DNA from 3 places in the Pseudomonas sp. Os17 genome. Region 3 is predicted to be linked to each of the others. Evidence: predicted binding sites of a transcription regulator. Region 3 holds the regulator's gene; each other region holds the start of a gene.

Region 1 (10,598 bases), 1.2 Mb from region 3:
TGGGCAACGCACCGTCGAGCATTCCCGTGCTGGAAGCGCTCAAGGCCCGGCAGGACCACCCCTCGGAACTGGTACGCGAACACGTGGAATGGGCCCTGGCGCAGCACGCCAACCGTCAGTGTTCGTCGTTGTAGACGAACTTGGGCATTTCCCAGTGGAAACGGATCGCCAGCAGCCGCAATAGGAAGCCGCCGAACAGGGTGATCAGGATCGACTGCTCGCTCGGCAACTGCAGATAAATGCACAGCATGTAGCACCAGGCCGCGGCGAACGACACGCTGGCATACAGCTCACGGCGGAAAATCAGCGGAATGTCGTTGCAGAAGATATCCCGGAGGATGCCGCCAAAGACCCCGGTGATCACCCCACTGACCGACGCCACCAGCATGCCGTGGCCCATTTCCAGGGCGGTCATGCAGCCGATCAGGGTAAAGGCCACCAGGCCCACGGCGTCGAGCACCAGAAACAGCGAACGCAGATGACGCATCAAGGGCGCGATAAAGATCGTCACCAAGGCCGCCACCGAGGTCAGAACCAGGTACTCCGGGTGCTTGACCCAGGTCAGCGGGTAATGGCCGAGCAACACGTCGCGCACCGAACCCCCCCCCAGCGCGGTGACACAAGCGATCAGCACCACGCCGAACCAGTCCATGCCGCGACGGCCGGCAGACAGGGCGCCGGTCATGGCTTCGGCGGTAATGGCGATCAGATAAAGCATCAACAGCATGATGGCGGTCCTTACAAGAAGGCGCGCAGTCTACTCAGTTGAGGCGAGCACCAAAAGAGGGCGGGTACGGGCGCCGAATGGCATCGCGCGCCCGTTCGCCGGCAAGCCGGCTCCTGAAGGTCAGAACTTGATGAAGTGCTTGCGGTAGTGCTGAAGCTCGGCAATGGACTCGCGGATGTCGTCCAGGGCCAGGTGAGTGCTGCCTTTCTTGAAGCTGTCGCGCACGTCCGGAGCCCAGCGCGCGGCCAGCTCCTTGAGGGTCGAGACATCCAGGTTGCGGTAGTGGAAGTAGCTTTCCAGGGCCTTCATGTGGCGATAAAGGAAGCGCCGGTCCTGGCAGATGCTGTTGCCACAGATCGGCGACTTGCCCTTGGGCACCCATTGTTCGAGGAAGGCAATGGTCTGGGCTTCGGCTTCGGCCATGCTGATACGGCTTTCGCGCACGCGCTGGGTCAGGCCGGAACCACCGTGCTGGCGGGTGTTCCATTCATCCATGCCGGCGAGAATCTCGTCGCTCTGGTGAATGGCGATGACTGGTCCTTCAGCCAAGGTGTTGAGGTTGCTGTCGGTGACAATGGTCGCCATCTCGATGATGACGTCGGTGTCGGGGTTCAGACCGGTCATTTCCAGATCGATCCAAATCAGGTTCTGCGGGTTTTGCATGGGAGGGCTCCTCGGCGTAGTTGCGCAGTTTAGCCTAGAGGACCCGCCCGGCGTGCTAAACTCGCCGCCGCTTTACCCAACCGCCGTAATTATCGACACGGAACACCAATGGCCAAACGCCAGCTCAATCGTCGCCAAAACTGGCGCATCGAAAAGATTCAGGGTGAGCGCGCTGCCCGCGCCGCCAAACGCGAGTCCTCTGCCGTTGAGGCGCTCGAAGGTGGCGACCTGGGCCCGGAACAGACCGGCCTGGTCATCGCCCACTTCGGCGTGCAGGTCGAGGTCGAGGCGCGCGAAGGCGAGCTGGCCGGCCAGGTGTTCCGCTGCTATCTGCGGGCCAACCTGCCGGCACTGGTGACCGGCGATCAGGTGGTCTGGCGTGCCGGCAATCAAGGGATCGGCGTGATCGTCGCGCAACTGCCGCGCAGCACCGAGCTGTGCCGCCCGGACAGCCGCGGCCAGCTCAAGCCGGTCGCCGCCAACGTCGACATGATCGTGATCGTGTTCGCGCCCATGCCCGAGCCCCACGCCAACCTCATCGACCGCTACCTGGTGGCTGCCGAACACGCCGGCATCCGCCCCTTGCTGCTACTGAACAAGGCCGACTTGATCGACGAGCAGAACGCCCCGGCGCTCAACGCCTTGCTCGCGGTCTATCGCCAGCTGGGCTATCCGCTGCTGGAGGTCTCGGCGCACCACGGCGACGGCATGGAGCAACTGCAGGCCTTGCTGGACGGCCGCATCAGCGTGTTCGTGGGCCAGTCGGGGGTGGGCAAGTCCTCCCTGGTCAACAGCCTGCTGCCGGAAGTCGAAACCCGGGTCGGGCCGTTGTCGGAGTTTTCCGGGCAGGGCACCCATACCACCACCACCGCGCGCCTGTTCCACTTCCCCGGCGGCGGCGAACTGATCGACTCGCCCGGTATCCGCGAATTTGGCCTGGGGCATGTCAGCCGCGCCGACGTCGAGGCCGGCTTCATCGAGTTCAATGACCTGCTGGGCACCTGCCGCTTCCGCGACTGCAAGCACGATCGCGAGCCGGGCTGCGCTTTGCTCAAGGCCCTGGAAGACGGGCGCATCCAGCAACAACGGATGAACAGCTACCGCTCGATTCTCGCCAGCCTGCCCGACAGCAGCTACTGATCCCTGCGCTCCAGACACGAAAAGGCCGCGAAGATCGCGGCCTTTTCGTTGCTTACCTGGCGCTTCCCGGCGTCGCCGGGGGTGCCGCTGGCTGAGGTGCCGGCGCCGCCGGTTTGCCAGCGGGGGCCTGACCCGCAGCCCCCTGTTCATCCATCTTCAGCACACCGTCCTCAAAGATGTTCAGACGCTGGCGCACCTCGTGAGCCGGCAGCGGTTCGCTGCCCGGCGGCAAGGCATGGGGATCGGCCGGTACTTCTCCGGGAGCCCCGCTGCCCTGAGTCGGTGCCGGCGCCTGAGGATCCACCTGTTCGCCCTCGATGGCACGCTGGGCCTTCTTGGTCAGCACCACAATGTCGATCCGCCGGTTGACCGGGTTGAGCGGGTTCTTGCGATCGAACAGCGCCGAGGAGGCAAAACCCACCACCCGAGCCACTTGCGGATCAGGGTAACCACCGGCCACCAATGCCCGACGCGCAGCGTTGGCACGATTGGCGGACAGCTCCCAGTTGCCGAACTCGCCACTGCCGGCATAAGGCGTGGCATCGGTGTGACCGCTGATGCTGATCTTATTCGGCACCGCCTTGATGGTGTCGGCCATGGCCAGCAGGATGTCCTCGAAATACGGCTTCAGGCGGGCGCTGCCGGAGTCGAACATCGGCCGGTTCTCGGCGTCCATGATCTGGATCCGCAAGCCGTCCGGCGTGATCTCGAAGAGAATCTGGTCCTTGAACTTCTGCAACTGGGGATTCTCTTCGACCTTGTTCTGCAGCTCTTGCAGCAACAGTTCGAGACGCTCGCGCTCCACCTGCTCGGCCATGCCTTCCACTTGCTCGGCATCCACCGTGACCTTGTCCGGCTGCGGCTGGGACTTGACCTCGGGGTTGAGGGTGTTTTCCGGAGCCAGCTGCGGAGAGCCGCCCAGGTCGATGATGTAGGGCGTGCCGCTTTCCGAGAAGCCGATCGGGTCCTTGAAGTAACCGGCGATGGCGATCTTCTGTTCCGGGGTCGCGGTGGACAGCAGCCACAACACCAGGAAGAACGCCATCATCGCCGTGGCGAAGTCGGCGAAGGCGATTTTCCAGGCGCCTCCATGATGCCCGCCAGCAAAGCGCTTGACGCGCTTGATGATAATCGGCTGATTATTTTCCATGACTTAGCGACCGCGAACCGCTTGTTCCAGCTCGGCGAAGCTAGGACGGTGGGCCGGATACAGGACCTTGCGCCCGAATTCCACCGCCAGCGAAGGCGGAACGCCGGAAGCGGAAGCTACCAGGGACGCCTTGATGGCTTCGTAGACATTGAGTTCTTCCTTGGCGTCGTGGGACAGCGAAGTCGCCAGGGGACCGAAGAAACCATAGGCCGCCAGAATACCGAAGAAGGTACCGACCAGCGCCGCACCTACGTGCAGACCAATGGACTTCTGGTCGCCCTCGCCCAGGGACGCCATGGTCACCACGATCCCCAGTACCGCCGCCACGATACCGAAGCCGGGCATGGCATCGGCGATCCCGGTGACCGCGTGGGATGGATGCTCGAGGTCTTCCTTGAGACTGAACAGCTCCATGTCGAACAAGCCTTCGAGCTCGTGGGGCGCCATGTTGCCGGAGGACATGATCCGCAGGTAGTCACAGATGAACGCCGTCATGCGTTCATCTTTCAGCACTGCCGGATACTTGGCGAAGATCGGACTGGCCGCGGCGTCTTCGATATCACCCTCGATCGCCATCATGCCTTCGCGGCGGCTCTTGTTGAGGATCTCGTAGATCAGGCCCAGCACTTCCAGATAGAAAGTGTGGGTGAAACGCGAACTGAACATGCCCAGGGATTTTTTCACGACGTGCATCGTCATGTAGCCCGGGTTGGCCTGCAGGAACGCGCCAAAGGCCGCGCCACCGATGATCATGACCTCGAAGGGCTGGATCAGGGCAGCGATTTTGCCGTGAGAGAGCACGTATCCGCCGAGCACGCTCGCGAATACGACGATGATGCCGATAATTTTAGCCATAGGTAGGAGAGTACTTATTGAGTCGGGTTCAAGGTCATATTCGGAAGTTCTTAAAACTCTTCTTCTACTTATCGGCAAAACTGCGCCAGACTATAGCCAGTTAAGGCGAAAAGCCAGTTTGGCCCGCTCTGGGCGTGTTCAAAGCAGACGATGATTGCGCCCAACCATGTCTAATGAAACCAACGTCCCACATTCCCCGCCTACCTCTCTCGACGCCTGGCTAAAGCTGCTCAGTGGCGTGCGCCTGCCCGTGCCGCAAGCCAGCCATGATCGGGTGTGCAAAGCCATCGCCAACAACCGCAGTTCACTGCGGGATATCGCCGACCTGATGCAGAACAGCCCGGCGCTGGCACTGAGCGTGATCCGCGAAGCCAATCGGCATTCTCACGGCAGCATGAGCGAACCGGCAGAAAACCTGGAAGTCGCGGTCAACCGCCTGGGCCTCAAGCGCACCGAAGAACTGCTGGAGCAGTTGCCGACCCTGCCCGAGGAAAAGATCCCCAAGGAGCTGCGGCAACTGCAACTGATCAGCCAGCACGCCACCCAGCAAGCCAACGGCTTTTTTGCCGGGCGCCTGGCGCGGCTGTGGCAGGACATTCACTGGGGTAGCCTGCTGTTCCTCTCGCCACTGTGGGCCATGGCGCTGGTCTATCCCAAGCTCATGGAAGAGTGGGAGCTGCGGGTCATCTATAAGCATGAGTCGGCACGCAAGGTGGAGATGCAGCTGTTCGGCGTGCCACTGATGGAGCTGTGCCAGGCGCTGGTGCAGGTCTGGCACTTGCCGATCTGGGTGCAGCAGGGTTACCGCCTGCTGACCCGTGAGCGACGTCAACTGGCCAAGGCCATGCTGATCGCCCGGGACAACGAGCATCCCCTGCGCCAGCAGCAGCGCCTGGACGCCGATCCGGAACTGCAGCGCTGGCTGAACCAGCCGGCCAACTGCGTCTTGCTGGCCAACGGCCTGGCCCTGGCGGCACAACACTCCTGGAACAACCCCCACGGCCGACGCTGGCAGAACCTCACCGGCCTCTACCTGCAGATGCCGATCGCCCAGGTCCAGCAACAGCTGCACCAGCAGGCCGCAACCAGCGCCCGCAATGACAGCCAGCCCGACCTCTGGCATCCGGCCCAGGCCCTGCTCTGGCCATGGGACGCGCGCCGCCTGCACAGCGGCGAACAGCCCGCGCCGGCACCCACGGCCGAAGAACTGGCCAAGTGGCGCAAGGCCTGCAGCGAACTGCTGCTCGAACAAAGCCCCTTTACCAATGCCGTGCACCTCACCAGCTTTGCCAGGGACGCACTGGTGGCATGCGGCATGCGTCGGGTGCTGCTGCTCATGGTCGACCGCAGCCTCAGTCATCTGCGGGTACAACAGTTGTACGGCCTGCCCAAGGAGGCTGCGGGCCTGACGCTGCACACCCAACAGAGTTCGCTGCTACAGCGCTTGCTGGAAAAATCCGCCCAGGTGCGCCTGACACCGGCCAACAATGCACAGTACTCCTCCCACCTGCCGGGACAATTGCGCCAGCTGTTCCGCGGCGACCACCTGCTGCTGCGCTCGCTGTCCTGCAACGGTCGGGTACTGATGCTGGTGATCGCCGACCAAGGCGGCGTGCCGTTCTCGGAAATCAGTGTCCAGGCATTCGGCAAGACCGCTCAGTGCATCGAAAAAGCCTTGCACAGCTTTACCAACCGCAGCCAATGACGCTTGCGCTACAATCCCATCCTTTGTGCCCTGGGGACCTCACATGTCTGACTTCTCTGGCTTGCCGCTGGTCATCGAGCCGAGCGACTTGCTCGCCCGCCTCGACGCCCGCCAACTGATCCTGGTCGACCTGACCAGCGCCGCCCGCTATGCCACCGGGCATATCCCCGGGGCACGCTTCGTCGACCCCAAGCGCACCCAGCTCGGCCAGCCCCCCGCTCCCGGACTGCTACCGCCACAACACGCCCTGGAAGCGCTGTTCGGCGAGCTCGGGCACAACCCGGACGCGGTCTACGTGGTCTATGACGACGAAGGCGGCGGCTGGGCCGGGCGCTTCATCTGGCTTCTGGATGTGATCGGCCACGGCCGCTACCACTACCTGGATGGCGGCCTGCCGGCCTGGCTGGCGGAAACCCTGCCCGCGAGCACCGAAGTGCCACCTGTGGCAGGCGGTCCGGTGCCGCTGACCCTGCACGACGAACCCACCGCCACCCGCGAATACCTGCAAAGCCGTCTTGGCGCCGCTGACCTGGCAATCTGGGACGCTCGTGGCCCGCTGGAATACTCCGGCGAGAAGGTCCTGGCCGCCAAGGGCGGACACATCCCCGGCGCGGTGAACTTCGAGTGGACCGCCGGCATGGATCAGGCACGCCACCTGCGCATCCGCCGCGACATGCCGCAGATCCTCATGGACCTGGGCATCAGCAAAGACAAAGAAATCATCACCCACTGCCAGACCCACCACCGCTCCGGCTTCACCTACCTGGTGGCCAAGGCGCTGGGCTACCCACGGGTCAAGGGCTACGCCGGCTCCTGGGGCGAATGGGGCAATCATCCCGATACGCCCGTAGAGATTTAAGGTTTTTAAGGACACCCAATGAAAAAGCGCTTGTTCATCCTCAGCCAGTACCTGCTGCCTCACCACCTGCTGTCGCGCCTGGCCGGCTGCATTGCCGAGTGCCGCGTGCGCTGGTTCAAGAATGCCTTCACCCGCTGGTTCGCCAAGCAGTATCAAGTGAACATGTCCGAAGCCCAGGTCGAGGACGTGACCGCCTACGAACACTTCAACGCCTTCTTCACCCGCGCCCTGAAAGACGGTGCACGACCGCTGGATCCGACACCAGGCGCAGTGCTCAGCCCTGCCGACGGCGCTGTCAGCCAATTGGGCCCGATCGAACATGGCCGGGTATTCCAGGCCAAGGGCCACAGCTACAGCGTGCTGGAATTGCTGGGGGGCGATCCGGCCCTGGCCGCTCCCTTCATGGGCGGCGACTTTGCCACCATCTACCTGTCGCCCAAGGACTATCACCGGGTGCACATGCCGCTGGCCGGCACCCTGCGGGAAATGGTCTATGTTCCCGGCCGCATCTTCTCGGTGAACCAGACCACCGCCGAGAACGTGCCTGAACTGTTCGCCCGCAACGAGCGCGTGGTGTGCATTTTCGACACCGAACGCGGGCCGATGGCGCTGGTACTGGTGGGCGCCATGATCGTGGCTTCGATCGAAACCGTCTGGGCCGGCCTGGTAACCCCACCCAAGCGTGAACTCAAGACCGTGCGCTACGACGAAGCGGCCCGGGCACCGATCCATCTGGAAAAAGGTGCCGAAATGGGGCGCTTCAAGCTGGGTTCCACGGCCATCGTGCTGTTTGGCCCGGACCAGGTGCAGTGGGCGCAAGAGCTGGCCGCCGGCTCGCCAGTGCGCATGGGCCAGGGCTTGGGCCTGCCCAAGGCTTGAGACCCGGATACCGGACAAAAAAAACGCCGCTGATCAGCGGCGTTTTTTATGCACGGGGCTTTTCCCCACTGCTCAGAGCTGACCGTCGCGATCCCGGAAGCCCAGCAGATACAACACCCCATCCAGGCCCAGGGTGGAGATCGCCTGCTTGGCCGACTGCTTGACCAGCGGCTTGGCTCGGAATGCCACGCCCAGGCCGGCAATGCCCAGCATCGGCAGGTCGTTGGCGCCATCACCGACAGCGATGGTCTGCTCCAGACGCAGGCCTTCCTTGTGCGCCAGCTCGCGCAGCAGATCAGCCTTGCGCTGGGCGTCGACAATCGGCTCCACCGCCACGCCGGTCACTTTGCCGTCCACCACTTCCAGCTCGTTGGCGAACACGTAGTCGATGCCCAACTTGGCCTGCAACTGCTTGGCGAAGTAGGTGAAGCCGCCTGAGAGAATTGCAGTCTTGTAGCCCAGACGCTTGAGTTCGGCGAACAGGGTTTCGGCACCCTCGGTCAGGCGCAACGAGGCACCGATGGAGTCCAGCACGCTGACGTCCAGCCCCTTGAGCAAGGCCAGGCGCTCCTTGAAGCTGGCACGGAAATCCAGCTCGCCCGCCATGGCCCGCTCCGTGATTTCTGCCACCCGGTCACCCACGCCTGCCGCCTTGGCCAGTTCGTCGATCACCTCGGCTTCAATCAACGTCGAGTCCATGTCGAACACCGCCAGGCGGCGGTTGCGGCGGAACAGCGAATCTTCCTGGAAGGCGATGTCGACGTTCAGCTCCTGGGCCACGCTAAGGAACTCGGCCCGCAGCGCTTGCGGGTCAGCGGCCTCGCCACGCACCGAGAACTCGATGCAGCCCTTGCCCTGATCGGCCGGCATGTCCAGGGGCATGCGCCCGGACAGGCGATCGATGTGATCGATGTTCAGACCGTACTTGGCGGTGATCGAACTCACCCGCTGCAACTGCTCGGCGGTGACCTTGCGGGTCAGCAGGGTGACGATGTGGCGTTGCTTGCCCTGCCCGTCGACCCACTGCTGGTAATCGTCTTCGGACACCGGCGTGAAACGCACCTGCTGGTCGAGCTTGTAGGCGGTGAACAGAATGTCCTTGAGCACCGAAGAGCTCTGTTCGTTGCTCGGAATTTCAACCAGGATGCCGAACGACAAGGTGTCGTGGATCACCGCCTGACCGATGTCGAGAATGTTCACACCGCCCTGGGCCAGAACGCCGGTAATGGCCGCAGTCAGACCGGGACGATCTTCGCCGGTGATGTTGATCAGGACAATTTCGCGCAAGGCGCACCCCCGAGGTGGAAAAAAAGCGCATTCTACCCACTTTCGGTGACCATCGGGCACAGCCAGCGCTTTGCCGGTCTAGGGCCTGTCGCTATACTGCGCGTCAAATTCACGGACAAAAGAGCCGAGCTCAGTGAACCGGCCCACGCCAGTCAAAACCGACAACTTCTTCCTGCTGATCTTCCGTGCACTGCGCCATCGTCGTGTGCCGATTGCATTGCGCATTGCCAGCCATAACGTGATCCTGGTCGCCCTGGCCCTGGTGATCTATGCCGGCGTGATGGGCCTGCAGTTCAAGCAAGCCATGCACGAACAGGCCGACGCCCTGGGTCAGAGCCTGACCACCCAGACCGCCACCTCGGCCACCGAGCTGCTGGTGTCCAACGACATCCTCAGCCTCAACGTCCTGCTCAACAACCTGACCAAGAACCCGCTGGTGGCACACGCGGCGATCTACAGCGTCGACAACCGCATCCTCGCCGAGGCCGGACAGCGCCCCAAGAGCAGCCTGCTGGGCGAAACCGAGGGCGTGTACCAGACCAAGATCACCTTTCAGGACGTGACCGCCGGCAATCTGCGGATCAGCCTGGACATGGCACAGTTCCAGCAGCCAATGACCATCAGCCTGCAGAGCATGGGCATCCTCAGCGCCATCCTGCTGGCCCTGGCGCTGGCGTTGAGCCTGCGCCTGGGTCGCCACATCTCCACCCCGTTGCTGCAACTGCGGGTCTGGCTGCGGGACCTGGATGAACACACACCGGCCACTCAGCGCCAGGACGAGATCGGCGATCTGGCGCGCCAGCTGCACGCCCGCCTGGTGCCGGAAAAACCCGAGCCAGAGCCTCAACCCGAACTGGAAACAGAGGCCGACGAGGAACCCGAGCCCGGGTTCGAAGTGCGCAACCTGCGCGATCCGAGCTTTGATCAAAGCGCGCCCGTGGCAGGCCTGAAGCCTGCGCCACGGCACCTGGTCAGCGCCGAGGAGGACGAACTGGACGAGGAAGATCCGTTCGCCGACCTGCGTGATCACTCGTCGACACCCGCGCCCAAACCGGCGCTGCAACCGCAAACGCCCGCCCAGCCTCAGCACAGCGCGGTACTCGCAGTACAACTGGGAGCCCAGGAGCAGCTGCGCCGCCTGCCACGGGCCCGCCTGATGGAACTGCTGGAACGCTATCGGGACTGCCTGGATCAGGCCGCCTCGCTCTACCAGAGCGAGCTGCACACCCTGAACGACGGCAGCACGCTGATGCTGTTCCACAGCGAAGACAGCGGCGACGATTACCTGACCAACGCCATCTGCTGCGGCGAACTGCTGCGCGCCCTGGGCCAT
Region 2 (10,598 bases), 2.1 Mb from region 3:
ACGCCCGAAGCGATGCCCAGCGCGCTTGGCTTGCCGTGGGTCATCCACTCGGCAAACATCCAGCCCAGGGCGGCGGCAGCCGTTGCGATCTGCGTGACCAGCATGGCCATGCCGGCGGTGCCGTTGGCAGCCGCCGCGGAACCGGCGTTGAAACCGAACCAGCCGACCCACAGCATGGCCGCGCCCATCAGGGTGTAGCCCAGGTTATGCGGCGCCATGGGCGTGGTCGGGAAGCCTTTGCGCTTGCCCAGCACCAGGCAGGCCACCAGCCCGGCGATACCGGCGTTGATGTGGACCACAGTGCCGCCGGCGAAGTCCAGCACGCCCCAGTCGCCCAGCAGAGAACCCGGACCGCTCCAGACCATGTGGGCAATTGGCGCGTACACCAGGGTGAACCAGACGCCCATGAAGATCAGCATCGCGGAGAACTTCATCCGCTCGGCGAAGGCACCGACGATCAGTGCCGGAGTGATGATGGCGAAGGTCATCTGGAAGGTGACGAACACCGCCTCGGGGAACAACGCCGCCGGGCCGGTCAGGCTGGCCGGGGTGACACCCGCCAGGAAGGCCTTGGACAAGCCGCCCACGAAGGAATTGAGATTGACGACGCCAGCTTCCATCCCGGTGGTATCGAACGCCATGCTGTAGCCATAGATGAACCACAGGACAGTGACCAGACCGGTGATGGCGAAGCACTGCATCATCACGGAAAGAATGTTTTTCGAACGCACCATGCCGCCGTAGAACAGCGCCAGCCCGGGGATGGTCATGAACAGCACCAGGGCCGTGGAGGTCAGCATCCACGCGGTGTCGCCGGAGTTAAGCACTGGAGGGGGCACCGGATCTGCCGCCAAGGCCAGGCCAGGCATTACGAGGGACAACAGGGCTCCTAGCCCTGCGAATTTACGCAGAGTCATATTGTTTTCTCCTGGGGCGTTGGGTTTGGCGGCTTAGATGGCGTCGGTATCGGTTTCGCCGGTACGGATGCGAATAGCCTGTTCCAGATTGACCACGAAGATCTTGCCGTCACCGATCTTGCCGGTGTTGGCGGCCTTGGTTATCGCCTCGATAACCCGGTCAAGATCCTTGTCGTCAATGGCGACATCGATCTTCACCTTGGGCAGAAAATCCACCACGTACTCCGCACCGCGATACAGCTCGGTGTGACCTTTCTGCCGGCCGAAGCCTTTGACCTCAGTAACGGTAATGCCCTGCACGCCGATTTCGGACAGCGACTCGCGCACGTCGTCCAACTTGAACGGCTTGATGATGGCAGTGACTAGCTTCATGAAACTCTCTCCCGAATTGGTGGACTTGCCCCAGGAAAACAAACCCGACTCAAGTCTAAGCGCAGTGCCTGGCTTTGTAACGCATCGTCGGCCTTACTCAGCCAGACCGACGCCAGCTAACCGCTCCTGACGAAACACCCCCCGCGCAGGCTGCCGCACTGCATTCGTCACAGCGACTGCATCAGTGCATGGGTCACCAGGGTCTAAGCAGAAAGCTTGCCAGCTCGGGAAAATTCAGTGATTTCAGTCCTTTGCCTGGCGCTGGCGGCGAATACCGGAAAACCGGGCCCGGCATACGCACAAAAACAGTGCGTCGGCGCCCGGCCGGATGCGCGAAAAACGTGCAACCCAGGCTCGCCTGGAGCGCTGTTGCTGCGTGATACACTGCGGGCCGACTGCAATTCAGGACTCTCCCATGCTCGCGCCCAAAGACCTTCTCGATGCCCTGAGCGGCCACGCCTCGCGTTTGCTCAGCGGTGACACGCCCCTGCCCCGCAACGAAATCGAAAGCCAACTCAAGGCCCTGCTGCAAAGCGGCTTCAGCAAGCTCGACCTGGTCAGCCGGGAAGAATTCGACAGCCAGATGGTGGTCCTGGCCCGCACCCGCGCGCGCCTGGAAAGCCTCGAAGCCAAAGTGGCGGAACTGGAAGCGCGGCTGAATCCGGCACAAGACTGAGCTGAACCGCCGGTTCGCCGGCAAGCCGGCTCCTGCAGCCCCGTGCGGCAGGCGCCGACTGGCCAACCAAGGCCGCAACGCCGGCGACATATCCTGTGCCCATTCAGGCAGCTCTGCCGCCACCCCCCTCATCTATCCTTGCAGCAGCCCCGCAGGAAGCGGTTCCGCTGTCTCAAGGAAGAACTCCCCATGTCCCTGGCGATCATTCACAGCCGTGCCCAGGTCGGCGTGCAGGCACCGGCGGTCAGCGTTGAAGTGCACCTGGCCAATGGCTTGCCAAGCCTGACCCTGGTGGGCCTGCCGGAAGCTGCAGTCAAGGAAAGCAAGGACCGGGTGCGCAGCGCCATTCTCAACGCCGGGTTCGATTTCCCCGCGCGCCGCATCACCCTCAACCTGGCTCCGGCGGACCTGCCCAAGGATGGCGGGCGCTTCGACCTGGCCATCGCCCTGGGCATCCTCGCCGCCAGCGTGCAAGTACCGGCGCAGGCCCTGGACAACATCGAATGCCTGGGGGAACTGGCGCTGTCCGGAGCAGTAAGGGCGGTGCGCGGCGTACTCCCTGCCGCACTGGCGGCGCGCGACGCCGGACGCACCCTGCTGGTGCCCCGCGCCAATGCCGAAGAAGCCTGCCTGGCCAGTGGCCTGGAGGTGATCGCGGTCGAGCATCTGCTGCAAGCCGTGGCCCATCTCAACGGCCAGGCACCGATAGCGCCTTACATCAGCGACGGCCTGACACAGAGCCACTCCCCCTACCCCGATCTTCGCGAAGTACAGGGCCAGCTCGCCGCCAAGCGCGCCTTGCTGATCGCCGCGGCCGGTGCCCACAACCTGCTGTTCAGCGGCCCGCCAGGCACCGGCAAGACCCTGCTGGCCAGCCGCCTGCCCGGCCTGTTGCCCCCCTTGCAGGAGGACGAGGCCCTGGAAGTGGCGGCGATTCAATCGGTGACCAGCCACACGCCCCTGCGCCACTGGCCCCAGCGGCCGTTTCGTCAGCCTCATCATTCGGCTTCGGGGGCGGCGCTGGTCGGAGGCGGCTCCAAACCCCAACCCGGGGAAATCACCCTGGCCCATCACGGCGTGCTGTTTCTCGATGAGCTACCGGAGTTCGATCGCAAGGTATTGGAGGTCCTGCGCGAGCCCATGGAGTCCGGGCAGATCATCATCTCCCGGGCCCGCGACCGGGTGCAGTTCCCGGCACGCTTCCAACTGGTCGCGGCGATGAACCCCTGCCCCTGCGGATACCTTGGCGAACCCAGCGGACGCTGCCGCTGCACGCCGGAACAGATCCAGCGCTATCGCAACAAGTTGTCCGGCCCGCTGCTCGATCGCATCGACCTGCACCTGACCGTGGCCCGCGAGGCCACCGCCCTCAACCCCAGGCCACAACCGGGCAACGACAGCGCCGAAGCCGCCGCCAGAGTCGCCCGGGCACGCCAGCTGCAAGGCCAGCGCCAGGGCTGTGCCAATGCCTTTCTCGACCTGCCCGGCCTGCGGCGCCATTGCCAGTTATCCACAGCCGACGAGCACTGGCTGGAAGCGGCCTGCGAACGCTTGAACCTGTCGTTGCGCGCCGCTCACCGCCTGCTCAAGGTGGCCAGGACCCTGGCCGACCTGGAGCAGGTGGCAAGCATCAGTCGCGACCATCTGGCAGAGGCGCTGCACTATCGTCCCGGCGCCGATTGAAGGTTCACTCCTTGGACAGATCCACCAGCGGCGTTGGCCGCACCTCGGTCTGACGCCCTTGCTGGATCTGACTGACACGATTCAAGGCGTTGTCCACCGCGACCTTGTCCGCCAACAGGCTGTAGCGGATCTGAAACTCCCGCTGCTCCTTGGGACCAATCGTCGGCACCAGATTCAATGGACGCTGATAACGGCGGTTGTAGGAAAAACTGGTGCCCGGCTCCAACCCGGTCACATAGCCCTGGCCCTGGGTGTCGGTGTTTTTCCACAGCGAGAACACCGGCAACTGTCGGGTATTGAAGCCCAAGGACACCCCGAGGCTGCCCGCCTTGTTGTGCAGCACCGCCAGGGTCTCGCCCTGGGCATCGGCATAAGGCACCACGTTGTACACGGTTTCGTCATAGTCGCGGGTCGGGCCGCGGTAGGTCTGCCAATCGCCCAGATCGGCCTTGGCCTTGTCGTTGAACGGCGACACCTGTTTGACCGGCGCGGCAAATTTTGCCCCCTGTTCAAGGAACGGGGTGCTGAAGTTGCTGTGGTACAGCGCCTGATATTCCTTCGCATAATCGCCGTTGTTGGTCAGGCGATCGTTGAGGGTGAAGCTGGTGCTGCCGGGCTCGGTGACCAGCTCGGTGGCCACGCTGAAGTCGACCTTCTTGAACGCCTGCTCCTTGAGTTCGCCTCGCAGATGAATCGCATAGGGCGGCTGTTCGTCGATGTGCAGGGTGACTTTGCTGGCCGGAATGTTCGCGGCGCGGCCGTGCAGGGTCAGCAATTCGCCGTTGTCCATGCCCGGGTGCCCGACCCACTCGTAACCGCAGCGCGTCACCAGCTCGTTGAAGCCTTCCAGCCAGCCCAGGCCACCGCGGCCATTGAGTTCGATGAAGGCCGGATTGACCACTTCCTTGACCGGTGAATCCCACCCCAGGCGCACGTCGCCCACCGAGGCCTGCAGCACATTCATGCCTCGGGTCGGCACCAGCGAAAGCTTCATCTGCCCGTTGTCGATATCGACGATGCTGACCCCTTCCTGGCGGCCGCCATGCAAGGTGCGCAAGGTCACGGAGAAGGGTTGCGCGGTCTTCAGACCCAACTGCTCGCTGGTGATATGCAGGTTTTCAGCGGCCTTGTCGGTGTCGAGCAGCACATAGTCCCAGGCCATGGCGTGGGAGGCGGCGGTCAGCGCGCCGAGGGTGACCAGCAGTTTGAGGGATGTCATGGAAGGGCTGCCTTTATTGGAGTTGTGCGGTTTTTATAGCGCTGAAGAATCGTTTCAGCAAGCTACAAATTCGCGATTGACCGCACAACTCCGCCACTGCCCGGCTTTGCCTTTCAGGCCTTGAATCCCAGGAGCAGGCCCGCCACTTCCATGACTTCCTGCAACGCAGCCCGGGCCGACTCGGGAGAAGCCCGCAGCAGCAGGTCATCGGTGTAGCCCATGGTCTGCGCAAGCAACTGCCGGGCCGCGCGCTGGGGGTTGGCGCAGTGAAACACCCCCGTCTCGACTCCATCGGCAATGATGCCGGCCAGCATTGCCTGCCACTGGCCATTGATCCTCAGGTAAGTCTCGGCCAGCTCGGCGTCGTGCATGGCTTCGTCCCAGGCATCGAGCCACAAGGCCCAGCCGTCTTCGGCACAATCGGGCAGACAGTCACGGATGAATCCTTGCAAAGCGTCCATCGGCGCCGCACCGCGCAGGGGCCCGCCCACCGCCTCCAATTGTTGATTGGCGAAATGGACGAAGGCTTCGCGGCGCAGCTCTTTGAAATCACTGAAGTAGTGATAAACGTGGCTGCGGGACAGGCCGGCATGCTCGGCCAGGTCCCGGGTGGAAACCTCGGCGAAACCTTTGCTGCGGAATAATTCCAGGGCGGCCTGGATGATCTGGTCTTTGCGGTCGTTACGCGACATGGGCAATCGGGCCTCTTGGCGCCGGGATGGACGGCGCTTGCATTTTGAGCGATCGCTCAAAGATAATTGAGCAGTCGCTCAATATTAACCCCAATCATTCTTGTGGTGCACTCATGCCCGCCGCTACCCCACTCATTGCCGTGGATCCAAAGCAGAAAATCGGCCAACAGTCCGCCGGCCAGACTCTCAAGGCCATAGCCAGGGCCTACCCGGGCAAGCTGTTCGGCACCCTGTCCCTGGTGGCCCTGGAGAACGCCCTGTTGCTGGCCTATCCGCTGTTCGCCGGCTTTGCCGTGGACTCGATCCTGAGCGGCGACGCCGCCCATGCGCTGATCTACGCCCTGGTGGTGCTGGGCTTCTGGGTGGTGGGCGCGGCGCGGCGGGCGGTGGACACCCGCACGTTCACCCGCATCTACGCCGACCTCGCGGTGCCGGTGATCCTCAACCAGCGCCTGCAACAGCAGGACACGTCCACCGCCGCGGCGCGGGTGGTGCTGGCCCGGGAGTTCGTCGACTTCTTCGAAAAGCACGTGCCGACCATCGCCACGGCCCTGGTGTCGATCGTCGGCGCAGCGGTGATGCTGCTGGTGATCGAACCCTGGATCGGCCTCGCCTGCCTCACGGCGCTGTTGCTGTGCGTGACCCTGCTGCCGCGTTTTGCCCGCCGCAACCAGCAACTGCACGAGCGCCTGAACAACCGGCTGGAAAAGGAAATCGGCCTGGTGGCCAAGGTCGGTGCCGTCTCGCTACAGCGCCACTATCGCCTGCTGTCGCGGCTGCGCATCGGCCTCTCGGACCGGGAAGCGACGGCCTATCTGTTCCTTGGTGCGGTCGCCGCGCTGCTGTTCGTCATCGCCATCAGCCAGCTGGCGCTGGCACCCGAGGTCAAGGCCGGCCACGTGTATGCGGTGATGACTTACCTGTGGACCTTCGTCAGCAGCGTCGATGAGGCGCCCACCATGGTCGACCAGCTGGCGCGCCTGCGGGATATCGGCAAGCGCGTGGATCCGGGCCTGGCTGAGTCAGCCGAGCCCCGCTGAGCCCCGGCACAGCCGGCTGGGCCAGATCAGCGGAAGCGGTCGACCTCCTGGCGCAGGTCGGCGGCCAGGGTTTCCAGCTCACGGGCGGTGAGCGCCAGGTTGGACACCACTTCACGCTGCTCGCTGTTGGCCTGGGCAATGCTCTGCAGGTTGCTGCTGAGCACCGTGGCGGTGCTGCTCTGTTCCTGAGTCGCGGTGGTGATGGCGGCGAACTGTTCACCGGCGCTGCGGCTCTGCTCGTCGATCAGGGCCAGGGCCGAGGCGACATTGGCGTTGCGCGACAAGCCTTCCTGCATCAGGCGGTTGCCCTGTTCCATGGTTTCGATGGCGTTGCCGGTTTCCTGCTGGATGCTGTTGATCATCTGCGAGATTTCATCAGTGGCCTCGCGGGTGCGCGACGCCAGGTTGCGCACCTCATCGGCGACCACAGCAAACCCGCGCCCCTGCTCGCCGGCACGCGCGGCCTCGATGGCGGCGTTGAGGGCCAGCAGGTTGGTCTGATCGGCAATGGCGGTGATCACCCCGACAATCCCGCCAATCTCCTGGGAACGCTGGCCCAGGGTATTGATCACCGTGGCCGTGCTGTTGAGGGCCCCGGCAATCTGCTCCAGGGACGCCGAAGCCTGCTGCATGGATTCGAGGCCGATATGGGTCTGCTCGGCGTTTTCCTGAGCCAGACGCTGGGTGCTGCCCATGTTGTCGGCGATGTTCAGCGAAGTGGCGCTGAACTGCTCCACCGCCCCGGCCATGCTGGTGATCTCGCCGGACTGCTGCTCCATGCCTTCATAGGCGCCGCTGGACAGACCGGACAAGGCCTGGGCCCGGCCATTGACCTCGGCAGCGGAACGGCGAATGTGCTCGACCATGGTCGACAGGGCTTCGCCCATCTGGTTGAAGCTGCGGGCCAGCTGGCTGATTTCGTCATGGCTGGAGACATTCAGCCGCGCGCTCAGGTCGCCGCCCCCCAGGGCCTGGGCCTGGCGCACCAGATCGCTCAGGGGCGCCAGCTTGCTGCGCAGCAGCCAGACCGTGGCCCCCACCGCCAGCAGCATCGCCAGCAGGCTGCCGATCACCAGGCGAATCCCCACGCTCCAGGTCACCGCACGGATCTCGGCCTTGGGCATGCTGGCCACCACCGACCAGGGACCACCGGCAAACGGCACCGCCAGGCTGTAGAAGTCCTCGCCCTGATCGCTCCAGAAGCGGCCCTTGCCCGGTTCCTTCGCCGCGGTGGCCATGACCTGCGCAGCCTGGTCCAGCCCCTGCACACCGGCCGGCGGCACCAGCCACTTGTCCTGCTCGTCGAGCAGGGCCAGGGAACCGCTCTGGCCGATGCGAAAACGCTTGAGATTGTCGAACTGGGCATTCTGCGCATCGGTGTAATCGAAACCGACAAACAGCACCGCGATGACCTTGCCGCCGCGATCCATCACCGGGGTGTACTGGGTCATGTAGAAGCGTTCAAAGAGCAGGGCGCGACCGACATAGCCCTGGCCCGCCATGAGTTTCTGATAGGCCGGGTGGGCATGATCGAGCAAGGTGCCGATGGCCCGGCTGCCGTCCTGCTTGCTCAGGGAGGTACTGACCCGGATGAAGTCATCGCCGCTGCGCACGAACAGGGTCGCCACCCCGGCAGTCATCTGCTTGAACTCGTCCACTTCCTCGAAGTTGTTGTTGAGCACCACGTCCCCCAGGTGCAGGCCCGGGGTCTGGACCCCGGCCACACTCACCGGTTGCTCGGGGTGCAGGCTCAGGCCGCCGCTGAAGCGGTTTTCGAACAGGCCGCTCAGGCGCTGGGTGCTCTCGCGCAGGCTGCCGTGGAAGGTGTTGAGCTGGTCCGCCAACAGCCGCGCCTCGCTGGCCAGGTGCTCTTCCCGGGTATCGAGGTTCGCCGAATCCAGTGAGCGCAGGGCAAACAGGGTGCTGCCACTGATGACCAGGGCAAGAATCAGGGCAAGGGCAAGCCCAAGCTGGGAGGCTATGCGGGCACGGGGTTGGGACATGATGGCTCCTTGCCGAGAAGGCGGATCATCCTGATCGGTCAGCACGCTCGGCAGTCATAATTCTAGGATTTTTAGTAATTTAGGACCTTCCTGAACGCTGGTTCCATAACCCATGGATTCGGCGGCGCCGGCAAATACTTGAGCGCCTTGCAAGGATATCTGCGCGCCCCCGCCGGCCGGGCACTGCATCGTTTCAGCCGAGGCGCTCTACCTCGGGCAATTGCATGGCCTGGACCTCGCCCTGGAGAAAGTCGCTGAGGCGACGCAAACGTTCGCCTCCCGGCCGGGTCTTGGGCCACACCAGGTAATAGTTCAAGCCACTGGCGACGGCGGTCGGCCAGGGCAGGCTCAAGCGACCCTGAGCCACATCTTCGGCCACCATCAGCAGATCACCCATGGACACGCCGTAACCCCGAGCCGCCGCAATCATCCCCAGCTCCAGGGTGTCGAACACCTGCCCGCCCTTGAGCGAGACCTGATCGGTGAGCCCCATGTGCTCCAGCCAGCTGCGCCAGTCACGGCGGTCCGGCGTGGGGTGCAAGAGCTCGGTGGCCGCCAGCCGCGCCACATCCCAGGGCTGGTCGTTGAGCAGGTTCGGCGCCCCCACCGGGATCAACAGCTCGGGGAACAGGTAGCTGGCTTCCCAGTCCGGGGGAAAGTGGCCATTGCTCAGCAACACCGCGCAGTCGAAGGGTTCCTGGTTGAAATCCACCGAGTCCACGTCCATCCAGGCGCTGGTGAGCTGTACCTCGTTGCCCGGCTGCAGGTGGCGGAAGCGGCTGAGACGCGCCAGCAGCCAGCGCATGGTCAGGGTCGAGGGCGCCTTCATGCGCAGGATGCCGTCTTCGGCGCGCAGGGTATTGCAGGCCCGTTCCAGCGCGCCGAAGCCTTCACGGATGCCCGGCAACAGCAGGCGCGCCGCCTCGGTCAGTTGCAGGTTGCGCCCGCTGCGCTGGAACAGTCGGCAGGCGAAATGCTCCTCCAGGGTGCGGATATGCCGGCTGACGGCGCTTTGGGTAATCGACAGCTCTTCGGCGGCACGGGTGAACGAGCTGTGGCGTGCCGCCGCTTCAAAGGCACGCAGGGCATACAGAGGAGGCAGACGACGAGACATGGATGTGCTCCGGACAACACCAGGGCGCCAGACTGGCAGAAAATGGCTTCGCATGAGTTTTTATCATGCCAGCAAGTATTTTTATCCTTTTGTGCTATGCGCTGTAAGCACCGAGAATCAGCGCTCTTCCCGAATTTTCAAGAATCGAGCCTGATGACCATGCAGCATCCAGCACGCACCGAACTCTGGGCCATCCTGCGGCTGGCGGGGCCGTTGATCGCCTCGCAACTGGCGCACATGCTGATGGTCCTCACCGACACCCTGATGATGGCCCGCATCAGCCCGCAAGCCTTGGCCGGCGGCGGCCTGGGCGCCGCCAGCTATTCCTTTGTCTCGATTTTCTGCATCGGCGTGATTGCCGCGGTAGGCACCCTGGTGGCGATTCGTCAGGGCGCCGGAGACATCGAGGGCGCCGCGCGCCTGACCCAGGCGGGACTGTGGCTGGCCTGGATCATGGCCCTGGTCGCCGGCCTGCTGCTGTGGAACCTCAAACCGCTGTTGTTGCTGTTCGGCCAGACCCCGAGCAACGTCCAGGCCGCCGGCCAGTTCCTGCTGATCCTGCCATTTGCCCTGCCCGGCTACCTGAGTTTCATGGCCCTGCGCGGCTTCACCAGCGCCATTGGCCGGGCAACCCCGGTGATGGTCATCAGCCTGGCGGGGACGGTGGCCAACTTCCTGCTCAACTATGCGTTGATCACCGGCATGTTCGGCCTGCCGAAACTGGGCTTGGTGGGGATCGGCCTGGTGACTGCCATCGTCGCCAACTGCATGGCCCTGGCCCTGGCCTGGCACATCAAGTGCCATCCGGCCTACGCCGCCTACCCGCTGCGCCGGGGCCTGGCCCGCTTGAATACCCGGTACCTGCGGGAGCTGTGGCGCCTG
Region 3 (10,598 bases):
TGACCAGTTCCGCCTCGGCCTGGGTCAGGCCGCAGGACTGGGTCAGTTCGTCGACGCTGGCACCCATGCCCACCAGGCGCGCGGCCTGGGCGAAGGACAGGCTGGAGGGGTCGCGCTGCTCCAGCTGGGCCAGTTTGTCCGGCAACGGCGCCACCACCGCCCGCAGTTCATGCAGATCCTCGCCCATGCGCACCGTACCGTTCTGGTAATGGTCGACACGCTTGGCCAGCTCCTTGATCCGCTGATCGCGCACAGCATCGCCTTCGGCTTGCTGGGCGGCGATCTGCCGCTGATTGCGGGTGTACGACAGAAACAGCGCCACAGTGGCGACCCAGAGGATCGCCAGGACAATCACCGCTACCTCGAGGATCAATCAGATACTCTCCAGTTCCGACCATTCCTCTTCGCTCATCATCTTGTCCAGCTCGACCAGAATCAGCAGTTCGCCGTTCTTGTTGCAGACGCCTTGAATGAACTTGGCCGACTCTTCGTTACCCACATTCGGTGCGGTTTCGACTTCCGACTGACGCAGGTAAACCACTTCCGCCACGCTGTCGACCATGATCCCGACCACTTGCTTGTCGGCTTCGATGATGACGATCCGGGTGTTGTCATTGACTTCGGTGGGCACCAGGCCGAAACGCTGGCGGGTATCGATCACGGTGACCACATTGCCGCGCAGGTTGATGATCCCCAGCACGTAGCTCGGAGCACCCGGCACCGGAGCGATCTCGGTGTAGCGCAGCACTTCCTGGACGCGCATCACGTTGATGCCGTAGGACTCGTTATCCAGCTTGAAGGTGACCCATTGCAGGATCGGATCTTCGGAACCCTGTGCAGACGACGACTTATTCATACCCTGACCCCTCAAAAAACCGTTGAAAACGGCGTGTGTTCTGTGTGGCTGCGCCCAACGGACGCCGCCTGTGTTTGCTTCACTTCGGCTTGTGGGCCGCTTGACTGATAGCCAGCTGCTTGGCACCACCGGTGGCGATCAACTCCGCCAGTTCGGCCACGTCGAGCAAGGCGCACATGTGTTCGATCACGGTGCCGGCGAGCCACGGGCGTTGGCCACGATGACTGCGCCACTTGATTTCGTTGGGGTCCAGGCGCAACGAACGGCTGACCTGATGCACCGCCAACCCCCACTCATAGCCCTGGACCGAGATCACGTACTGCAGGCCCTGGCGGAAATCATCACGGTAACGATCCGGCATGACCCAACGGGCGGTATCCAGCACTTTCAGGTTACCGGCCTGGCTCGGCAGGATACCGAGGAACCACTCCGGCTGACCGAACAGCGGCGTCAGTTCCTGCCCTGCCAAAGAATAGATCGACCCCAGGCACACCAGCGGCACCGCCAGGGTCAGCCCGGCGACATCGAACAACAGGCATTCGAAAGGCTCTGCCGCCCAGCTGGGACGGTCGCTGCCGGTGACCGGAGGCGGTGTATTGCTGGGTGGCAGGTGCACTTCGACCACCGGCGGCACCAGCGCCTGAAGCATCGGCACCACGGGGGAAATCGAAGTCAGCACCGGCGGCGGTGCTTCCAGAATGGCCGGCGCCGGCATCGACTCCGCCACCCGGGCGACGGGAGCCGCCTGCTGCTGAATCAGCGCATCCCGCGCCTGCTCTTCCAGCACTGCTGCCTGGAACTCGTCCAACACTTCAGTGCCGGCCTCGGGCGTGACCAGCGGAGCTGGCGGCGTGACCTCGACGGCAACCGCAACGGCAGGCTCCGGAGCCAGTTCTTCTTCGGTGGCGTCCTGCAGCAAAGCGTCCAGGTACGACTGCAGCGCCAGTTGGGGCCGGCTCTTGATATCCAGAGGACGGTTCATAAGGATACCCACGCGAAAACCTCGACACAGTGACCTGTGGAGGTTATCGGCCAGGCCGTCGGGCGACTTGAATAAGCCTTCACGTCAAGCCACCTGCGCCACGAGCTGCTGGGCCAGCAAGTGCTTGAGCAAGGCCTTGTAGGCCAGTACGCCGCGACTCTTGCCATCGAACTGGGAAGGAGTGACCCCTGCCCGGCTGGCGTCCCGCAGGCGGGTATCCACCGGGATGTAGCCTTGCCAGATTTCGTCGGGAAACTTGTCCCGCAGGATCCGCAGCGTGCCCAGGGACGCCTGGGTCCGTCGATCGAACAGGGTCGGCACAATGGTGAACGGCAGTGGCTGCTTGCGCGAGCGGTTGACCATCGCCAGGGTGTTGACCATGCGTTCCAGGCCCTTGACCGCCAGGTGTTCGGTCTGCACCGGGATCACCAACTGCTGGCTGGCCGCCAGGGCGTTGACCATCAACACGCCGAGCAACGGCGGGCTGTCGATGACCGCATAGTCGAAATCCTGCCACAGCTGCGCCAGGCTCTTGGCGATCACCAGGCCCAGGCCGCTCTGCCCCGGCGACTGGCGCTCGAGGGTGGCCAGGGCGGTGCTCGACGGCAACAGGGAAATGTGTTCATGGCTGGTGCCCAGCAGCAGCTGGCCCGGCAGGTCCTGGGGCACGTTGCCCTTGTGCAGGAACAGATCGTAGCTGCTGTGCTCCAGGCTGTCCGGGTCGTAGCCAAAGTAGCTGGTCATGGAACCGTGGGGGTCGAGATCGACCACAACCACGCGCTTGCCCGCCTCGGCCAGCAAGCCGGCTAAAGCGATGGAACTGGTGGTTTTACCAACACCACCCTTTTGATTGGCGACTGCCCAGACTCTCATTCGGTTGGTTCCTCCCGCCCGGCCACAGCAGGGCGAGACATAGCGCTAAGTTATAAAGCGGGTGACGGAGAATTGACGGCGCTTCCCTGTACCGGCGTTTTGACCGGGGTTGGTGCAGTTTGTGTGCCAGCACGCTTGAGTGCCGCATCCGGTGTTGCATTGGCGGTGCCGGTGCCGGTCAGGCTGCGCCGCACATCGAGATTGCGCGACACAACCAGCACCACCCGCCGATTGCGTGCCCGGCCTTCGGCAGTGGCGTTGTTGGCCACCGGCTGGAACTCGCCATAGCCCACGGAGGCCATCCGCGCCGGATTGACACCCTGCATCGCCAACATGCGCACGATGCTCGCCGAGCGAGCCGAGGACAGCTCCCAGTTGGTCGGGTATTGCGCGGTCTGGATCGGCTGATTGTCGGTGAAGCCTTCGACATGGATCGGGTTGTCGAAGGGTTTGAGGATCTTCGCCACCTTGTCGATGATGGTGAACGCCTGGTCGCTGGGCATGGCGTCGCCACTGCCGAACAACAGGCTGGAGTTGAGTTCGATCTCCACCCACAACTCGTTGCCGCGCACGGTCATCTGGTTCGAGCTGATCAGATCGCCAAAGGCCGCGCTGATGTCATCGGCGATGCTCTTGAGCGGATCGCTGCCAGCGGAAATCCCGGCGTCGGTCTGCTCGCTGTCCTTGACCAGAGGCTTGGCCGGGGTCACGGTCTTGGGCCGCTCATCACCGATGGGAATCGACTTGAGGCTGCGATCGGAGTCGGTAAAGACCCCGATCAGCGCCTCGGAAATCACCTTGTACTTGCCTTCGTTGATCGAGGAGATCGAGTACATGACCACGAAAAACGCGAACAGCAGGGTGATGAAGTCGGCGTAGGAAACCAACCAGCGTTCGTGGTTGACGTGTTCTTCTTGCTGGCGACGACGAGCCATAGTCAGTCCATGAAGCCTTGCAGCTTCAACTCGATGGAGCGGGGGTTTTCGCCTTCGGCGATCGACAGGATGCCTTCGAGCAGCATTTCCCGGTAACGGGACTGGCGCAGGGCGATGGACTTCAGCTTGGCGGCGATCGGCAGCAACACCAGGTTGGCGCTGGCCACCCCGTAGATGGTGGCGACGAACGCCACGGCAATGCCGCTGCCCAGTTGCGACGGATCGGCCAGGTTGCCCATGACGTGGATCAGCCCCATGACCGCACCGATGATGCCGATGGTCGGCGCATAGCCGCCCATGCTCTCGAAGACCTTGGCGGCCTCGATATCACGACTTTCCTGGGTGTAGAAATCCACCTCGAGGATGCTGCGGATGGCTTCCGGCTCGGCGCCGTCCACCAACAGCTGCAGGCCCTTGCGCGAATAGGTGTCCGGCTCGGCATCGGCCACGCCTTCCAGGCCCAGCAGGCCCTCCTTGCGCGCGGTCAGACTCCAGTTGACCACCCGGTCGATGCCGCCGGGCAGATCGACCCGCGGCGGAAACAGGATCCACACCAGGATCTGCATGGCTCGCTTGAAAGCGCTCAACGGCGACTGCAGCAAGGCCGCACCGATAGTGCCGCCGAGCACGATCAGTGCGGCCGGGCCGTTGGCCAGTGCCGACAGGTGACCACCTTCCAGGTAGTTGCCGCCGATGATGGCGACAAACGCCATGATGATCCCGATTAGGCTGAGCACATCCATCAGAGACAGGCCTCGACCAGATGCCGGCCGATGTCGTCCAGGCTGTACACCGCGTCCGCCAGGTTGGCTTTGACGATGGCCATGGGCATGCCATAGATCACGCAGCTGGCTTCATCCTGGGCCCAGACCGCGCTGCCGCCCTGCTTGAGCAGGCGGGCGCCTTCGCGACCGTCGGCGCCCATGCCGGTGAGGACCACCGCCAGAACTTTGTCGCTGTAGGACTTGGCCGCAGAACCGAAGGTGATGTCCACGCACGGCTTGTAGTTCAGACGCTCATCGCCAGGAAGAATCTTCACCGCGCCACGACCGTCGATCATCATCTGCTTGCCGCCCGGCGCCAGCAGCGCCAAGCCTGGACGCAGGATGTCGCCATCCTCGGCTTCCTTGACGCTGATGCGGCAGAGCTTGTCCAGACGCTCGGCGAAGGCCTTGGTGAAGGCCGCCGGCATGTGCTGGATCAGCACGATGGGGGCCGGGAAGTTGGCCGGCAGCTGGGTCAGGACCCGCTGCAGGGCCACCGGGCCACCGGTGGACGTACCGATCGCCACCAGCTTGTAGGCCTTGCGCTTGGGCGCCGGCGATGCCGGACCTGGAGCCGCTGCCGGAGCGCGGACCGGAGCCGGTGCTGGCGCCGGGCGCGCACCGCCGAAGCTCGACGGAGTCGGAGCCGGTGCAGCCGGTTGCGGCGCCGGAGCGCTGTAGCTGCTGAAACGACGATTGCTGCGCGAGATGCTGTGGACTTTCTCGCACAGCAGTTGCTTGACCTTCTCGGGATTGCGCGAGATGTCTTCGAAATTCTTCGGCAGGAAATCCACGGCCCCGGCATCCAGCGCATCGAGGGTCACTCGAGCGCCTTCATGGGTCAGGGAAGAGAACATCAGGACCGGCGTCGGGCAGCGCTGCATGATATGCCGTACTGCGGTGATGCCATCCATCATCGGCATCTCGTAGTCCATGGTGATCACGTCCGGCTTGAGCGCCAGGGCCTGATCGATCGCCTCTTTACCGTTGGTCGCCGTACCGACGACCTGGATATTCGAATCCGCTGAAAGAATTTCCGAGACGCGGCGGCGGAAAAAACCCGAATCGTCCACCACCAGGACTTTGACTGCCATAAACACTCCGTTAGGTGGGGCGAGGCCAACCGCCCCTCCCCGCCGAATCAAATACGCCGTGCGGCGTAACGCTTGAGCATGCTCGGAACATCGAGAATCAGAGCGATGCGGCCGTCACCGGTAATGGTGGCGCCGGACATGCCTGGGGTTCCCTGAAGCATTTTGCCCAAGGGCTTGATGACCACTTCTTCCTGGCCCACCAACTGATCGACGACAAAGCCGATCCGCTGGGTGCCCACCGAAAGGATCACTACGTGGCCTTCACGCTGCTCTTCATGAGCGGCGGAACTGACCAGCCAGCGCTTGAGGTAGAACAGGGGCAATGCCTTGTCACGCACGATCACCACTTCCTGGCCGTCCACCACATTGGTGCGGGACAGGTCGAGGTGGAAGATTTCGTTGACGTTGACCAGCGGGAAGGCGAACGCCTGGTTGCCCAGCATCACCATCAGGGTCGGCATGATCGCCAGGGTCAACGGCACCTTGATGACGATCTTCGAACCCTGGCCCTTGGTCGAGTAGATGTTGATCGAGCCATTGAGCTGGGAAATCTTGGTCTTCACCACGTCCATGCCCACGCCCCGGCCGGAGACGTCGGAGATCTCGGTCTTGGTGGAGAAGCCCGGGGCGAAGATCAGGTTGTAGCACTCGGTGTCGCTCAGGCGGTCGGCGGCGTCCTTGTCCATCACGCCGCGCTTGACGGCAATGGCTCGCAGAACGTTGGGGTCCATGCCCTTGCCGTCGTCGGAAATCGACAGGAGGATGTGGTCACCTTCCTGCTCCGCCGCCAGCACCACTTTGCCGCCACGGGCCTTGCCCGAGGCTTCGCGCTCTTCCGGCGATTCGATGCCGTGGTCCACCGCGTTGCGCACCAAGTGCACCAGCGGGTCGGCCAGGGCCTCTACCAGGTTCTTGTCGAGGTCGGTTTCTTCCCCCACCAGTTCCAGGTTGATCTCTTTCTTGAGCTGCCGGGCCAGGTCGCGAACCAGACGCGGGAAGCGCCCGAACACCTTCTTGATCGGCTGCATGCGGGTCTTCATCACCGCGGTCTGCAGGTCGGCAGTCACCACGTCCAGGTTCGACACCGCCTTGGACATGGCTTCGTCGCCACTGTTCAGGCCCAGGCGCACCAGACGGTTACGCACCAGCACCAGCTCGCCGACCATGTTCATGATTTCGTCCAGGCGCGCGGTATCGACCCGCACCGTGGTTTCCGCTTCGCTGGCCGGTTTTTCCGCTGGCGGCGCCGCTGCGGCACGAGCCGGTGCCGGCGCTGCAGCCGCAGCCGGTTTCGGCGCTTCGGCCTTGGCTTCGGGCTTCTTGGCCACGGGTTTGGCGACGGCGGCGCTGGTTGCTGCAGCCGGAGCAGGGGCAACTGCCGCTGCAGGTTTCGCCGCACCCGGGGCCTCAGAGAACTTGCCCTTGCCGTGCAGCTCATCCAGCAGGGATTCGAATTCGTGATCGGTGATCAGGTCGCTACCGGCTGCTGCGGCGCTGGGCGCCTGCGCGGCAGGCACCGCGGCCACTGCTGACTCCAGTGCGTCCACGGCAAAGTTGCCCTTGCCATGCAACTGGTCCAACAGGGCTTCAAATTCGTCATCGGTGATTTCGTCGCCAGCCGCGGCAGCACCAGCGGCAGCAGCAGGCGCTGCGGGAGCTACGGCATCGGGAGCGAACTGCCCCTTGCCATGCAGCTGGTCCAGCAGGGACTCGAACTCGGCATCGGTGATCTCATCGCTGGCAGGCTCGCCCTCGGCCACCGGTGCGGCAGCAGGCGCAGCCTCGGCGTCGGCCTTGGCGGCATTCAGCGAGTCGAGCAAGAGTTCGAATTCGTTATCGGTGATATCCCCTGATGGGGCCTCAGCCTCGGGCTCAGGCTCGGCAGCGACTTCGGCCACTTCTTCGACCGCCGGCGCTGCAGGTTCGGCACCGGCAGGCTCGGCCAGACGCGCCAACGCGGCCAGCAGTTCCGGTGTCGCAGCAGTGATTTCGGTGCGCTCACGGACCTGGCTGAACATGCCGTTCACCGCGTCCAGCGCCTCGAGCACCACGTCCATCAGCTCCGAATCGACCCGTCGCTCACCCTTGCGCAGGATGTCGAAGACGTTCTCGGCGATGTGGCAGCACTCCACCAGCTCATTGAGCTGGAGGAAGCCGGCGCCCCCTTTAACAGTGTGAAAACCGCGAAAAATTGCATTGAGCAGGTCCGCATCGTCCGGTCGGCTTTCCAGCTCGACCAGTTGTTCGGACAGTTGCTCTAGAATCTCGCCGGCCTCAACCAGGAAATCCTGAAGGATCTCTTCATCGGCGCCGAAGCTCATTAATGGGTGCTCCTAGAATCCAAGGCTGGAAAGCAAATCGTCTACATCGTCCTGACCGGACATAACGTCTTCCCGTTTATCGGCATGAATCTGCGGACCTTCACCCTTGGCGAGATGTTTTTGCGGATCTTTTTCCGCGAGGATCGATTCACGGTCATGTTCGATACCGGCGAAGCGATCGACCTGGCTGGCCATCAAGACAAGTTTGAGCAGATTGCTTTCGACTTCAGTGACCAACTGGGTCACACGCTTGATCACCTGACCGGTCAGGTCCTGGTAATCCTGCGCCAGCAGAATGTCGTTAAGGTGGCCGGAAACGGTGCGGGTTTCCTGCTCGCTGCGCGTCAGGAAACTGTCGACCCGGCGCGCCAGTTCGCGAAACTCTTCAGCACCGACCTCGCGCCGCATGAAGCGTCCCCAATCTGCGCTCAGGGCCTGGGCTTCAGTGCTCAGGCCATTGACCAGCGGGGTGCTGCTCTCTACCAGGTCCATGGTGCGGTTGGCGGCGGCTTCCGTGAGCCGGACCACATAGGACAGGCGCTCAGTGGCATCCGTGATCTGTGAAACTTCCTCGGCTTGCGGCATGTGCGGGTCAATCTGGAAATTGACGATCGCGCTATGCAACTCGCGGGTGAGCTTGCCCACTTCCTGATACAGGCCGCGGTCACGGGTCTGATTGAGCTCATGGATCAATTGCACAGCTTCGCCGAACTTGCCCTTTTCCAGGCTTTCGACCAGTTCCAGCGCATGTTTTTTCAGGGTCGACTCAAAGTCGCCCAGTGAAGATTCGTTATGCTCCATAGCTCCCCCGTGGCGGAATGGCTACGTACATCAACCGATGCGTTCGAAGATCTTTTCGATCTTCTCTTTCAACGCCTGAGCCGTGAATGGTTTGACTACATAGCCGTTAACGCCGGCCTGGGCAGCTTCGATGATCTGCTCGCGCTTGGCTTCCGCAGTCACCATCAACACCGGCAGGTGCTTGAGCTTTTCATCGGCACGCACGTGGCGCAGCAGGTCGATCCCGGTCATGCCCGGCATGTTCCAGTCCGTTACCAGAAAGTCGATGCTCCCGCTGTTGAGTACCGGAATGGCGGTAGTGCCATCGTCGGCCTCGACCGTGTTGGTGAAACCCAGATCACGCAACAGGTTTTTTATGATCCGCCGCATCGTTGAAAAGTCATCAACGATGAGGATTTTCATGTTCTTGTCCAATTCGACCTCCAAGCAGTCTTAAACGCATCCAGCACCTGAACGCGCCATTCAATCAATTCGGCATAACACACAACGACTGCATGGAGCACATACTGCAAGACCGGCGCAGCGCTTGCCTTACCGGTCCCGATCGCAGTGTCCCCACACTGCCTGTCAGCGCGCTCGCCACTCCCCCAAACGCCCCCGCAAACGGGCCGCGCACTGGCTGTGTAACTGGCTGACCCGCGATTCGCTGACCCCCAGGACCTCACCGATTTCCTTGAGATTCAGTTCTTCGTCGTAGTACAGCGCCAACACCAGTCGCTCGCGCTCCGGCAAATTGGCAATCGCATCCGCCAAGGCAGCCTGGAAGCGTTCATCCTCCAGGTCCCGTGACGGCTCGAGATGAGCACTGGCGCCATCCTCATGCAGCCCTTCATGTTCGCCGTCCTGCAACAGGTCGTCGAAACTGAACAGACGGCTGCCCAAGGTGTCGTTCAAAATCCCGTAATAATCGTCGAGACTCAATTGAAGTTCGGCCGCAACTTCGTGATCTTTAGCGTCACGACCGGTTTTAGCTTCAATTGCACGAATGGCATCGCTGACCATGCGTGTATTACGGTGCACCGAACGCGGTGCCCAGTCGCCTTTGCGAACCTCGTCGAGCATCGCCCCGCGGATACGGATACCCGCATAGGTTTCGAAACTCGCCCCCTTGCTCGCGTCGTACTTGGTCGACACTTCCAGCAAACCGATCATTCCGGCCTGAATCAGGTCTTCCACCTGAACACTGGCCGGCAACCGCGCCAGCAAGTGATAGGCAATGCGCTTGACCAGAGGCGCGTAGCGCTCGATCAATTCATATTGGCTGTCACGTGCCGACTTCTTGTAGAGGTTGTAGCCGCTGGCAGTCATAGCACCGGTCCCGCTGTTTGATGCACTAGGCGCTCGACAAAAAACTCCAGATGCCCGCGTGGGTTCGCCGGCAACGGCCAGGTATCGACTTTTTGCGCGATGGCCTTGAACGCCAATGCACACTTCGAACGAGGAAAGGCTTCATAGACCGCACGCTGCTTTTGCACGGCCTTGCGCACGCTTTCGTCGTAGGGAACTGCGCCGACGTATTGTAAGGCTACGTCCAGAAAGCGATCCGTGACCTTGGTCAATTTTGCAAACAGGTTGCGCCCTTCCTGAGGACTTTGGGCCATGTTGGCCAGGACCCGGAAACGGTTCATGCCGTAGTCGCGGTTGAGCAACTTGATCAGCGCATAGGCATCGGTGATCGAAGTCGGTTCGTCGCAGACCACCAGCAACACTTCCTGGGCCGCGCGTACAAAACTGACTACCGAGTCACCAATACCCGCAGCGGTATCGATCACCAGCACATCGAGGTTGTCGCCGATGTCGCTGAAGGCCTGGATCAGGCCGGCATGCTGGGCGGGACTCAGGTGCACCATGCTTTGGGTACCGGAGGCGGCCGGGACGATACGGATACCGCCGGGGCCCTGGAGCAGCACATCGCGCAACTCACAGCGCCCTTCGATGACATCCGCCAGGGTGCGCTTGGGTGTCAGGCCCA

What was found. The regulator FliA, encoded in region 3, starts transcription of late flagellar genes. The targets are predictions, from matches to a motif close to CTAAAGTTTNNNNNNNNNNNGCCGNTAA.
Region 1: the regulator FliA is predicted to act here: its motif matches at 4,604-4,631, upstream of motA (flagellar motor stator protein MotA).
Region 2: the regulator FliA is predicted to act here: its motif matches at 8,718-8,745, upstream of POS17_RS29585 (methyl-accepting chemotaxis protein).

What each region holds. Positions count from the first base shown of each region.
Region 1 covers NZ_AP014627.1:608,309-618,906, reverse strand. Annotated here, with positions in the region: gene queG (tRNA epoxyqueuosine(34) reductase QueG) at 1-134, shown strand, start outside; gene POS17_RS02750 (trimeric intracellular cation channel family protein) at 116-730, opposite strand; gene orn (oligoribonuclease) at 848-1,390, opposite strand; gene rsgA (small ribosomal subunit biogenesis GTPase RsgA) at 1,499-2,530, shown strand; gene motB (flagellar motor protein MotB) at 2,583-3,680, opposite strand; gene motA (flagellar motor stator protein MotA) at 3,684-4,535, opposite strand; gene POS17_RS02725 (HDOD domain-containing protein) at 4,702-6,240, shown strand; gene rhdA (thiosulfate sulfurtransferase) at 6,284-7,099, shown strand; gene asd (archaetidylserine decarboxylase) at 7,118-7,978, shown strand; gene serB (phosphoserine phosphatase SerB) at 8,051-9,265, opposite strand; gene POS17_RS02705 (AhpA/YtjB family protein) at 9,399-10,598, shown strand, end outside.
Region 2 covers NZ_AP014627.1:6,645,771-6,656,368, forward strand. Annotated here, with positions in the region: gene POS17_RS29550 (ammonium transporter) at 1-917, opposite strand, end outside; gene glnK (P-II family nitrogen regulator) at 951-1,289, opposite strand; gene POS17_RS29560 (accessory factor UbiK family protein) at 1,705-1,965, shown strand; gene POS17_RS29565 (YifB family Mg chelatase-like AAA ATPase) at 2,155-3,648, shown strand; gene POS17_RS29570 (aldose 1-epimerase family protein) at 3,653-4,867, opposite strand; gene POS17_RS29575 (TetR/AcrR family transcriptional regulator) at 4,981-5,559, opposite strand; gene POS17_RS29580 (ABC transporter six-transmembrane domain-containing protein) at 5,673-6,599, shown strand; gene POS17_RS29585 (methyl-accepting chemotaxis protein) at 6,626-8,602, opposite strand; gene POS17_RS29590 (LysR substrate-binding domain-containing protein) at 8,796-9,716, opposite strand; gene POS17_RS29595 (NorM family multidrug efflux MATE transporter) at 9,876-10,598, shown strand, end outside.
Region 3 covers NZ_AP014627.1:1,854,061-1,864,658, reverse strand. Annotated here, with positions in the region: gene POS17_RS08395 (DUF2802 domain-containing protein) at 1-373, opposite strand, end outside; gene POS17_RS08390 (chemotaxis protein CheW) at 374-856, opposite strand; gene POS17_RS08385 (CheW domain-containing protein) at 936-1,838, opposite strand; gene POS17_RS08380 (ParA family protein) at 1,923-2,711, opposite strand; gene motD (flagellar motor protein MotD) at 2,762-3,646, opposite strand; gene POS17_RS08370 (flagellar motor protein) at 3,649-4,389, opposite strand; gene POS17_RS08365 (protein-glutamate methylesterase/protein-glutamine glutaminase) at 4,389-5,504, opposite strand; gene POS17_RS08360 (chemotaxis protein CheA) at 5,552-7,825, opposite strand; gene POS17_RS08355 (protein phosphatase CheZ) at 7,838-8,626, opposite strand; gene POS17_RS08350 (chemotaxis response regulator CheY) at 8,657-9,028, opposite strand; gene fliA (RNA polymerase sigma factor FliA) at 9,194-9,934, opposite strand; gene fleN (flagellar synthesis regulator FleN) at 9,931-10,598, opposite strand, start outside.